DNA from 2 places in the Variovorax sp. PBL-H6 genome. Region 2 is predicted to be linked to the other one. Evidence: riboswitches for the same ligand, from Rfam matches in the RefSeq annotation. Region 2 holds a riboswitch; the other holds the start of a gene.

Region 1 (4,559 bases), 2.3 Mb from region 2:
CGGCTTGCTCTGGAACTATGCCGAGCAGTGACTACGAGGTGCTCGGCACACAAGGTGACGCGCAGCGTTCGAGAAAGGCAGCGCAGGCGCCCGCGCCCGACACGCTCACGCCGGCAGATCGCTACCAGGAGCTGTTCACCGCGGTCCAGCAGTCGAGCATCTTCTCCGACAGCAAGACCTTCGTGGACTGCGCCCCGCGCGGCGAACCGGCAGCCATCCTCGCGGCCTACCGCGCCAGATTCCGAGAGCCGGGTTTCGACCTCGCGGAATTCGTGCACGCGAACTTCAGGCCCACGCATCCTCCAACCGGCGAGTACGTCTCGGTTCCGGGTCAACCCATCGGCGAGCACATCGGGAGCCTCTGGAAAGTCCTGACTCGGCATCCCCGCGTGCATCCGCCGCATGCCTCGCTGCTGCAGCTGCCGCATCCCTACGTGGTGCCGGGCGGGCGCTTCGGCGAGCTCTACTACTGGGACTCGTACTTCACGATGCTGGGACTCGCCGGCGCTGGTCACTCGCAGATGGTGGGCGACATGGTCCACAACTTCGCCTACCTGGTCGACACCTACGGGCACATTCCGAATGGGACGCGAACGTACTACCTGAGCCGCTCGCAGCCGCCGGTGTTTGCGCTGATGGTCGAGCTCGCGCAGCGGTACGGTGCCGCGGAAGAGACGAAGTTCCTGCCGCAGCTGCGCCAGGAGCATGCCTACTGGATGGCAGGATGCGAGGGGCTCGCACCCGGCCAGGCGGGGCGCCGCGTCGTGCGCCTGCGCGACGGCAAGCTGCTCAATCGCTACTGGGACGACCGGGACACGCCCCGCGAGGAGTCGTGGCTCGAGGATGTGGCAACGGTGAGGGCATGCCGGCGCGAGCCCGCCGAGGTCTACCGCCATCTGCGAGCTGCGTGCGAATCGGGCTGGGACTTCAGCACGCGCTGGTTGCGCGAAGCGCCGCCACGTGGCCGCGGCCCGGTGCCGTTGCACGCGCGCGCCGCCACGGCACCCTCGCTGACGAGCATCTGCACCACGGACATACTGCCGGTCGACCTCAACGCGTTCCTCTACAAGCTGGAGGCGAAGATCGCGGAACTTGCGAAGCGTACCGGCGATGCGGCGAGCGCCCGCGAGTTTGCGGATCGCGCCCGTGAACGTCGGACCGCGGTCATCGAACTTTGCTGGGACTCCGGGCAAGCAGCCTTCTTCGACTACGACTGGCGCAGCGACGCGCGGCGGAACTGCCTGACGGCCGCATCCGTCGTCCCTCTTTTCGTGGGACTCGCCGATCCGGCGCAGGCACGAGCGCTGGCCGGGACCGTGTCGGCAAGGATGCTCGCCCCGGGCGGACTGTCGACCACGGAGTACTGGAGTGACCAGCAATGGGACCGGCCCAATGGTTGGGCGCCGCTGCAGTGGATGGGGATTTGGGGATTCGCCGCCTACGGATGCCGGTCGCTCTCGAGCACGATCGCGAGCCGTTGGCTCGCCACCGTCGCGGCGGTGTACGAACGCGAGGGCAAGCTGGTCGAAAAGTATGCGCTGCGCTCGGTAAAGGAAGAGCGATCCGCGGGCGGCGGCGGCGGGGAGTATCCGTTGCAGGACGGGTTCGGGTGGACGAACGGCGTCACGAGCGCGCTGTTGCAGAAACGGCCGAGACACAGTGCCGGGCGCTGCGTCTCGCATGATCCGTCGCCGCGGCACCTGTGAGCGGTTGTCGGCGCCGGCGTGGCGGCTGCGTCCTCGACATTCAACAGCGACTCGACTAGACTCGCAGCCGCAGGAGAGCGGACCGACTTGAGAAGACGGTCCCACCGAAGGCGCAAACTCCCATGAACGCTCAGGTCGGCTCACGCAACGAGCCTGTACTGCACCAAGTGTCAAAGCCGTCTGGAGAGCCATCACGCACGTGATGCACCGAAGGAGCAAACCCGCCGCGGGCGCCGCGGGTGAAACTCTCAGGTACCGAGGACAGGGGGAGCGGCAACTCGGATTCACAGTCCGGTTGCTCCCGTTTTTCAAAGAGCTTCCGTTTCCGTGCGTTCGAGCGCTGCAACCTTCAAAGGGTTTGATATGCGCGTGATCGTTCTCGGCGCCGGCCTGCTCGGCGTCACCTCGGCTTACTACCTTCAGCAACTCGGCCACGAAGTGACGGTCATCGACCGCCAGGCCACGCCGGCCGCCGAAACCAGCTTCGCCAATGGCGGGCAGATCTCGGTGAGCCACGCCGAACCCTGGGCTAACCCGAGTGCGCCCATCAAGGTACTGCAATGGCTCGGCAAGGAAGATGCGCCGCTGCTGTTTCGCATTCGCGCGGATATGCGTCAATGGCTCTGGGGCCTGCAATTCCTGCGGGAATGCTCGCCCGCGCGCACGCGCCACAACATCGAGCAGATCGTGCGCCTGGGGACCTACAGCCGCGAGACGCTGCAGCAATTGCGCGCCGACACCGGTCTTGCCTACGAGCAACGCACGCAGGGCATCCTGCACTTCTACACCACGCAGAAGGAGTTCGACGGTGCGTTGAAGCCGGCGCAGCAAATGCGCGCACTGGGCTGTGAGCGCGAGGTAATTTCGGCCGAGGAGGCGGTGAAGATCGAGCCCGCCCTGGCGCACATCCGACCGCAGCTGGCCGGCGCCACCTACACGGCCGAAGACGAGTCGGGCGACGCCAATCGCTTCGCGCGCGAACTGGTCAACATCTGCGCAGCAGCGGGCGTCAAGTTCCTGATGAGCCACACGATCACCGCGATTCGCGAGGCTGGCGGTCAGGTCGATCACGTCGAAGCGACCGACCACGAAGGTCGCTTCCAACGCATCCGCGGCGATGCCTTCGTGCTCGCCATGGGTTCGCTCAGCCCGCTCTACGCGGCACCGCTGGGCATCCGGCTGCCGATCTATCCGGCGAAAGGCTATTCGGTCACCCTGCCGGTCAAGGATGCGTCCAAGGCTTACCAGGTGTCGTTGACGGACGATGAATTCAAGCTCGTGTTTTCTCGCTACACGTCGGCCGCCGGCGACCGGCTGCGCGTCGCGGGCACGGCCGAACTCAACGGCTACGACCGCGACCTGAACCGCGTTCGCTGCGAGGCGATCGTGCGGCGCGTCGAAGAACTGTTCCCCGGCGCCGGAGACAGCACGCAGGCGCAATTCTGGACAGGTCTTCGGCCAGCGACACCCAGCAATGTCCCCTTGATCGGCGCGACGAAGATGCCCAACCTCTTCCTCAATACGGGCCATGGCACGCTCGGCTGGACGCATTCATGCGGCTCGGGCAAGTCGATCGCGCGCATCGTGAGCGGGCTTGCGCCCGAGGTGGACTTCGCGTTCACCGGGGGCTTGTCGAGGCGACCGGCAATCCAGTTGGCGCAGGCCTAGGAAAAAGAGCGGGGCCACGCCCCGCCCGCACGTCCTGTTGCGAGCAGGGGGCCGCCTCGCGTTACTCGATCGCCTTGCCCATGTCCTCGACCACCTTCTTGGCGTCGCCGAAGACCATCATGGTCTTGTCCATGTAGAACAGCTCGTTGTCCAGCCCGGCATAACCCGCGGCCATCGAGCGCTTGTTCACGATCACCGTCTTGGCCTTGTACGCCTCCAGGATCGGCATGCCGTAGATCGGCGTGCCCTTGGTGAGCGCAGCAGGGTTCACCACGTCGTTGGCCCCCAGGATGATCGCCACGTCGGCCTGCGCGAACTCGCCGTTGATGTCCTCCATCTCGAACACCTGGTCGTAGGGCACCTCGGCCTCGGCCAGCAGCACGTTCATGTGCCCCGGCATGCGCCCGGCCACCGGGTGGATCGCGTACTTCACCGTCACGCCCTTCTCGGTGAGCTTTTGCGCCAGCTCGTTGACCGCGTGCTGCGCACGCGCCACCGCCAGGCCGTAGCCCGGCACGATGATCACCGTCTCGGCGTTGGAGAGCATGTAGGCCGCATCGTCCGCACTGCCGCTCTTGACCGGGCGCTGCTCCTTGGCTGCGCCGGTGGCAGCCGTCGCCTCGCCGCCGAAGCCGCCCAGGATCACGTTGAAGAACGAGCGGTTCATCGCCTTGCACATGATGTAGCTCAGGATCGCGCCGGAGCTGCCCACCAACGAGCCGGCCACGATGAGCATCGCGTTGTTCAAGCTGAAGCCGATGCCCGCGGCCGCCCAGCCCGAGTAGCTGTTGAGCATCGAGACCACCACCGGCATGTCCGCCCCGCCGATCGGGATGATGATCAGCACGCCCATCACGAAGGCCAGCAGCAGCATCAGGAAGAAGGCGCTCCAGCTCTCGGTGGCCATGTAGACCAGCCCGAGCCCGATGGTCAGCAGCCCGAGCACCAGGTTGAGCATGTGCTGGCCCTTGAACTGCACCGGTGCGCCCTGGAACAGGCGGAACTTGTACTTGCCCGAGAGCTTGCCGAAGGCGATGACGGAGCCGCTGAAGGTGATGGCGCCGATGGCGGCACCCAGGAAGAGCTCGAGGCGGTTGCCCGCGGGAATGGCGAAGCGCGCGAAGCCGTCGACCAGGTACGCGCCTTCGGGGGTGTTGGCGCCGAGGACCGCGGCGACCGGAGGCG
Region 2 (4,559 bases):
GCGGAGCTGGGCGTGATCATCCCGCCCTCGATCCCGCTGATCCTCTACGGCGTGAGCGCCGAGGTGTCGATCGGCGAACTGTTCATCGCCGGCTTCGGCCCGGGCATCCTGATCAGCCTGGCGCTGATGGGCTTCGTCTACATCTACTGCAAGGTCAAGGGCCTCGGCAAGAACGACGGCGATGGCCGCCTGGGCGTGGGCATTGCCACCTGGCGCGCGGGCTGGGCGCTGCTGATGCCGGTGATCATCCTCGGCGGCATCTACGGCGGCATCTTCACCCCCACCGAGGCTTCGGCCGTGGCCGTGCTCTACGCGCTCGTCGTCGGCCTGCTGATCTACCGCGAGATCAAGCCGCAGCAGCTCTATGCGGTGCTGCGCAAGTCGGTGATCTCGTCGTCGGTGATCATGTTCATCATCGCCAACGCGGGCCTGTTCGCCTTCCTGATCACGCGCGCCGGCGTGCCCGAGGCCATCGGCCACTGGCTCGAGGCCGTGCTGAAGTCGCCGGCCATGTTCCTGCTCGGGGTCAACGCGGCACTCTTCATCATCGGCATGTTCATCGAGACCAGCGCGGCCATCATCGTGCTGGCGCCGATCCTCGCGCCGGTTGCGCAGCACTTCGGCATCGACCCGGTGCACTTCGGGCTCGTGATGGTGGTCAACCTGGCCCTGGGCATGATCACGCCGCCGTTCGGCGTCAACCTGTTCGCGGCCTGCACCGTGGCGCGCATTTCGCTGGACCGCATGGTCGCGCACCTGATCCCCTTTGTGCTGGTGATCCTGGCCTGCCTGATGGTCATCACCTACGTGCCGGGCATTTCTCTCGGGCTGCGCGATCTTGTCTATGCGAAGTAGTTCAGACCCGGCGGCGGCCTGAGCCGAGGCTCGATCAGGGTGCATCCGGTGGCACTGCGAGGAGGAGGCCGTGCAACGAGAACAAGGGGTTACAGGGCGGTCGGCGACACGGCGTCTTCGCTGACAAGGGAGACCCCTCGTTCATGAATAGGCTTGGGAATTCGAGCCGCTCCCGCAGACAGCATCGCCGCTCTCTGCATCGAGGGGTAATATTTGCGAAGCTCGCGACGGCGAGCGACGCATGGGCGAAGCCCGCCCGCACCTGATTTCTTCTCTCCCCTGCACGCATGACAAGCTACGGTTTCGTTCATTTGGAATTCGGCGACCAGCACCGCGACCGTTCGCTCCAGGTCCTGGAAAAGCTGCGAACCCGCCTGGCCCAGGACGGCGACCGTTTCTCGAGTGTGATCGTCGACAACGCCCGCGCGAGGCCCGCCGAAAGCGCAACCGGCATGGCTTCCGAGCAGGGCCTGGTGGTGCCCGGCGACAACAGCAACCGCGAGTTCTCCGGCTGGGACAGCGGCATCGAGACCCTGCTCTCGCGCGGCGAGCAGCCTGACGTGTGGCTCTTCTCGAACGACACCGTCGCGCTCAACCACGCCTGGAGCGAGCGCCGGCTCGAGCGCTTCGGCGGCGAGATCCGAAAGCTCGCACTGCACCCGGCCCCGTGGCTGTTCGGCGAGATCAACGATTTCCCTCGCTCGACGATGACCCCCATGGGACCGCTGCTCGAATGGGTGTCGACCTACTGCTTTGCAATGAACGACACGCTGCGCCACCGGCTGGGCACGCTTTCGCCCGGCAACGCACTGCTCGATTCGCTGGTCAACGAGCGCTTCGAGCCCGAGCGGGGCGTATTCCGCGACCATGTGGGCGAGCCCTATGTCGATTTCGTGTCCGCCTGGCTCATCAGCGACGAGGGCCAGGGCGTGCAGAAGAAGCGCGGTTTCAAATGGGACCACGAATGGCACAAGGCCAGTCCGCTCGGCCCGGACAATTTCGAGGACCTGCGCATGAAGGCGCGCTGCTGCCTGTCGGAGCACATGCTGAGCCTGCGCGCGCGGCAGCTCGGCGCCGACATCCGGTCACCGTATGACGCCCGCAATGCACGCGAGCACATCCGGCGCTCCCTGCAGTTCCTTTCGGACAAGCTATGGGAGAAATTCCTGCTGCGCCGGCTGCGGCTGGAGCGGTCCTAAGCCCTGTTTCCCTTACACTCGGCCGGTCAGGAGAGAGCCTCGCAGCGCGGGGCCGCCGAAGGCGCAGGGCCCATCGAACAAGGGGCCCGAACGCTCAGGCAAAAGGACTGACGAGGCGCCCGGGTATCGGGCGTTTCCTTGCTGGAGAGAGGCGACGCTTTGCCTTGAAGCGAAGGTTGCCCACCGAAGGAGCAAACCCCGATCGTGGGGCGAATCTCTCAGGTAAAGCGGACAGCAGGGGTGGCCCATGGCCTGACCGCCATGGATCCGGACTGCCCCCCTGATGGAGAGTGCCTTGGCCTCCGCTTCCGACAATCTGCAAAAGACCCCCCTGTACGACCTTCACGTCGAGCTCGGCGCCCGCATGGTGCCCTTCGCCGGTTATTCGATGCCGGTGCAGTACCCCGCCGGCCTCATGGCCGAGCACAAGCACACGCGCACCGCGGCCGGCCTGTTCGACATCTCGCACATGGGCCAGCTGCGGCTGGTCGGGCCCGAGGCCGCTGCAGCCTTCGAGACCCTCATGCCCGTCGACGTGATCGGCCTGGCACCCGGCAAGCAACGCTACGGCCTGCTCCTGAACGACGAGGGGGGCATCCTCGACGACCTGATGTTCTTCAACGAAGGTCACGACTCGATCTTCGTGATCGTCAATGGCGCCTGCAAGGCCGGCGACATCGCGCACATCCAGGCAAGGATCGGCCAGCGCTGCCAGGTGCGGCCGCTACCCGATCACGCGTTGCTCGCGCTGCAGGGGCCGCAGGCCGCCGCGGTGTTGGCACGCCTGTCGCCCGGCATCGAGCGCTTCGTCTTCATGACGGGTGGCGCGGTGCAGATCGGCGGCATCGCGGCCTTTGCCACCCGCAGCGGCTACACCGGCGAGGACGGCTTCGAGATCTCTGTTGCCGGCCGCGATGCGGAAGCCCTGGCTCGGCTCCTGCTGGCGCAGCCGGAGGTGCAGCCCATCGGCCTGGGCGCACGCAACTCGCTGCGGCTGGAAGCCGGCCTGTGCCTCTACGGCAACGACATCGACGACACAACCACCCCCGTCGAGGCCTCGCTCAACTGGGCGATCCAGAAGGTGCGGCGCAGCGGCGGCGCGCGCGAAGGCGGCTTTCCGGGCGCCGCCAGGGTGCTGTCGCAGCTCACGGCCGACGCCGGCAGCGCCGGGCATGTCGACCACGAGACACTCAAGCGCAAGCGCGTCGGCCTCGTGGCGCTGGAGCGCGTACCGGTGCGCGACGGCACGGCGCTGCAGTCCTTCGAAGGCGTCGACATCGGGCGGGTCACGAGCGGACTGCTCGGCCCCACGGTGGACCGGCCGGTCGCGATGGGCTATGTTGCCCTTGCCTACGCAGAGCCCGGCACCCGCCTGCAGGCCATTGTGCGCGGCAAGCCGGTGCCGATGGAGGTCACTACCCTGCCTTTCGTACCCGCCCGCTACTACCGCGGCTGAAGACCTGCCGCTCGACCTCGTATTTCCATTTCTTTCCCAGGAGCCATTCCATGACCATCAAGTACACCAAGGACCACGAGTGGGTGAACGCCGAGGGCGGGGCCGCCACGGTCGGCATCACGCTGCATGCACAGGATGCGCTGGGCGACGTGGTCTTCGTCGACCTGCCGCAGGTCGGCCAAGGCTATGCCCAGGGCGAGGTCGCCGGCGTCGTCGAGTCGGTCAAGGCCGCGGCCGACGTGTTCATGCCTGTCTCGGGCGAGATCACCGAGGTCAACGAGGCGCTGCGCGCCGATCCTTCGCTGGCCAACAGCGCGCCCGAAGGCGAAGGCTGGTTCTTCAAGATGAAGATCACCGAGCCCGCACAGGTCGACGCCCTGCTCGACAAGACCGCCTACGACAAGTTCGCCGACGAGGCCTGAAGCGGACTGCCAAGGTTTCCTGATCCTGCCACCCTGTTCACCAACCATGCCGAAGTCCACCCTGCCTTCTCCGCCCACCCTCGCCGATCTCGAGAACGCGGGCGAATTCATCGCCCGCCACATCGGCATCGAGGCCGAGGACGAGGTGCGCATGCTCGCTGTCGTCGGCTCGAACACGCGCGCCGAGCTGATCGACGGCATCGTGCCGCCGGCCATTCGCCGCAGCCACCCGATGCGCCTGCCCGCGCCGGTCACTGAAGCCGGCGCGCTGGCCGAACTGCGCGGCATCGCGGCGAAGAACAAGGTGGCGAGGAACTTCATCGGCCAGGGCTACTACGGCACCCACACGCCCGGCGTGATCCTGCGCAACGTGCTGGAGAACCCGGCCTGGTACACCGCGTACACGCCCTACCAGGCGGAGATCTCGCAGGGGCGCATGGAGGCGCTGCTCAACTTCCAGACCATGGTGTGCGACCTGACCGGCATGGCCATCGCCAACGCCTCCATGCTCGACGAGGCTACCGCCGCGGCCGAGGCAATGACGCTGGCGCGCCGCAGCGTCAAAAGCAAGAGCAACGTGTTCGTCGTTTCCGGCGACTGTCATCCGCAGACCATCGAGGTCATCAA

The links. Region 2 has a riboswitch for glycine ahead of gcvT (glycine cleavage system aminomethyltransferase GcvT). Riboswitches for the same ligand answer to the same signal wherever they lie in the genome.
Region 1: it holds a riboswitch for glycine, as region 2 does, so the genes downstream of both, G3W89_RS02510 (D-amino acid dehydrogenase) here and gcvT (glycine cleavage system aminomethyltransferase GcvT) in region 2, are expected to answer to the same signal.

The regions. Positions count from the first base shown of each region.
Region 1 covers NZ_LR594659.1:503,984-508,542, reverse strand. Annotated here, with positions in the region: gene G3W89_RS02520 (SDR family NAD(P)-dependent oxidoreductase) at 1-31, shown strand, start outside; gene treF (alpha,alpha-trehalase TreF) at 18-1,706, shown strand; glycine riboswitch at 1,877-1,981, shown strand; gene G3W89_RS02510 (D-amino acid dehydrogenase) at 2,070-3,374, shown strand; gene G3W89_RS02505 (NAD(P)(+) transhydrogenase (Re/Si-specific) subunit beta) at 3,436-4,559, opposite strand, start outside.
Region 2 covers NZ_LR594659.1:2,802,183-2,806,741, reverse strand. Annotated here, with positions in the region: gene G3W89_RS13250 (TRAP transporter large permease) at 1-855, shown strand, start outside; gene G3W89_RS13245 (hypothetical protein) at 1,143-2,054, shown strand; glycine riboswitch at 2,072-2,174, shown strand; glycine riboswitch at 2,186-2,299, shown strand; gene gcvT (glycine cleavage system aminomethyltransferase GcvT) at 2,338-3,510, shown strand; gene gcvH (glycine cleavage system protein GcvH) at 3,561-3,932, shown strand; gene gcvP (aminomethyl-transferring glycine dehydrogenase) at 3,979-4,559, shown strand, end outside.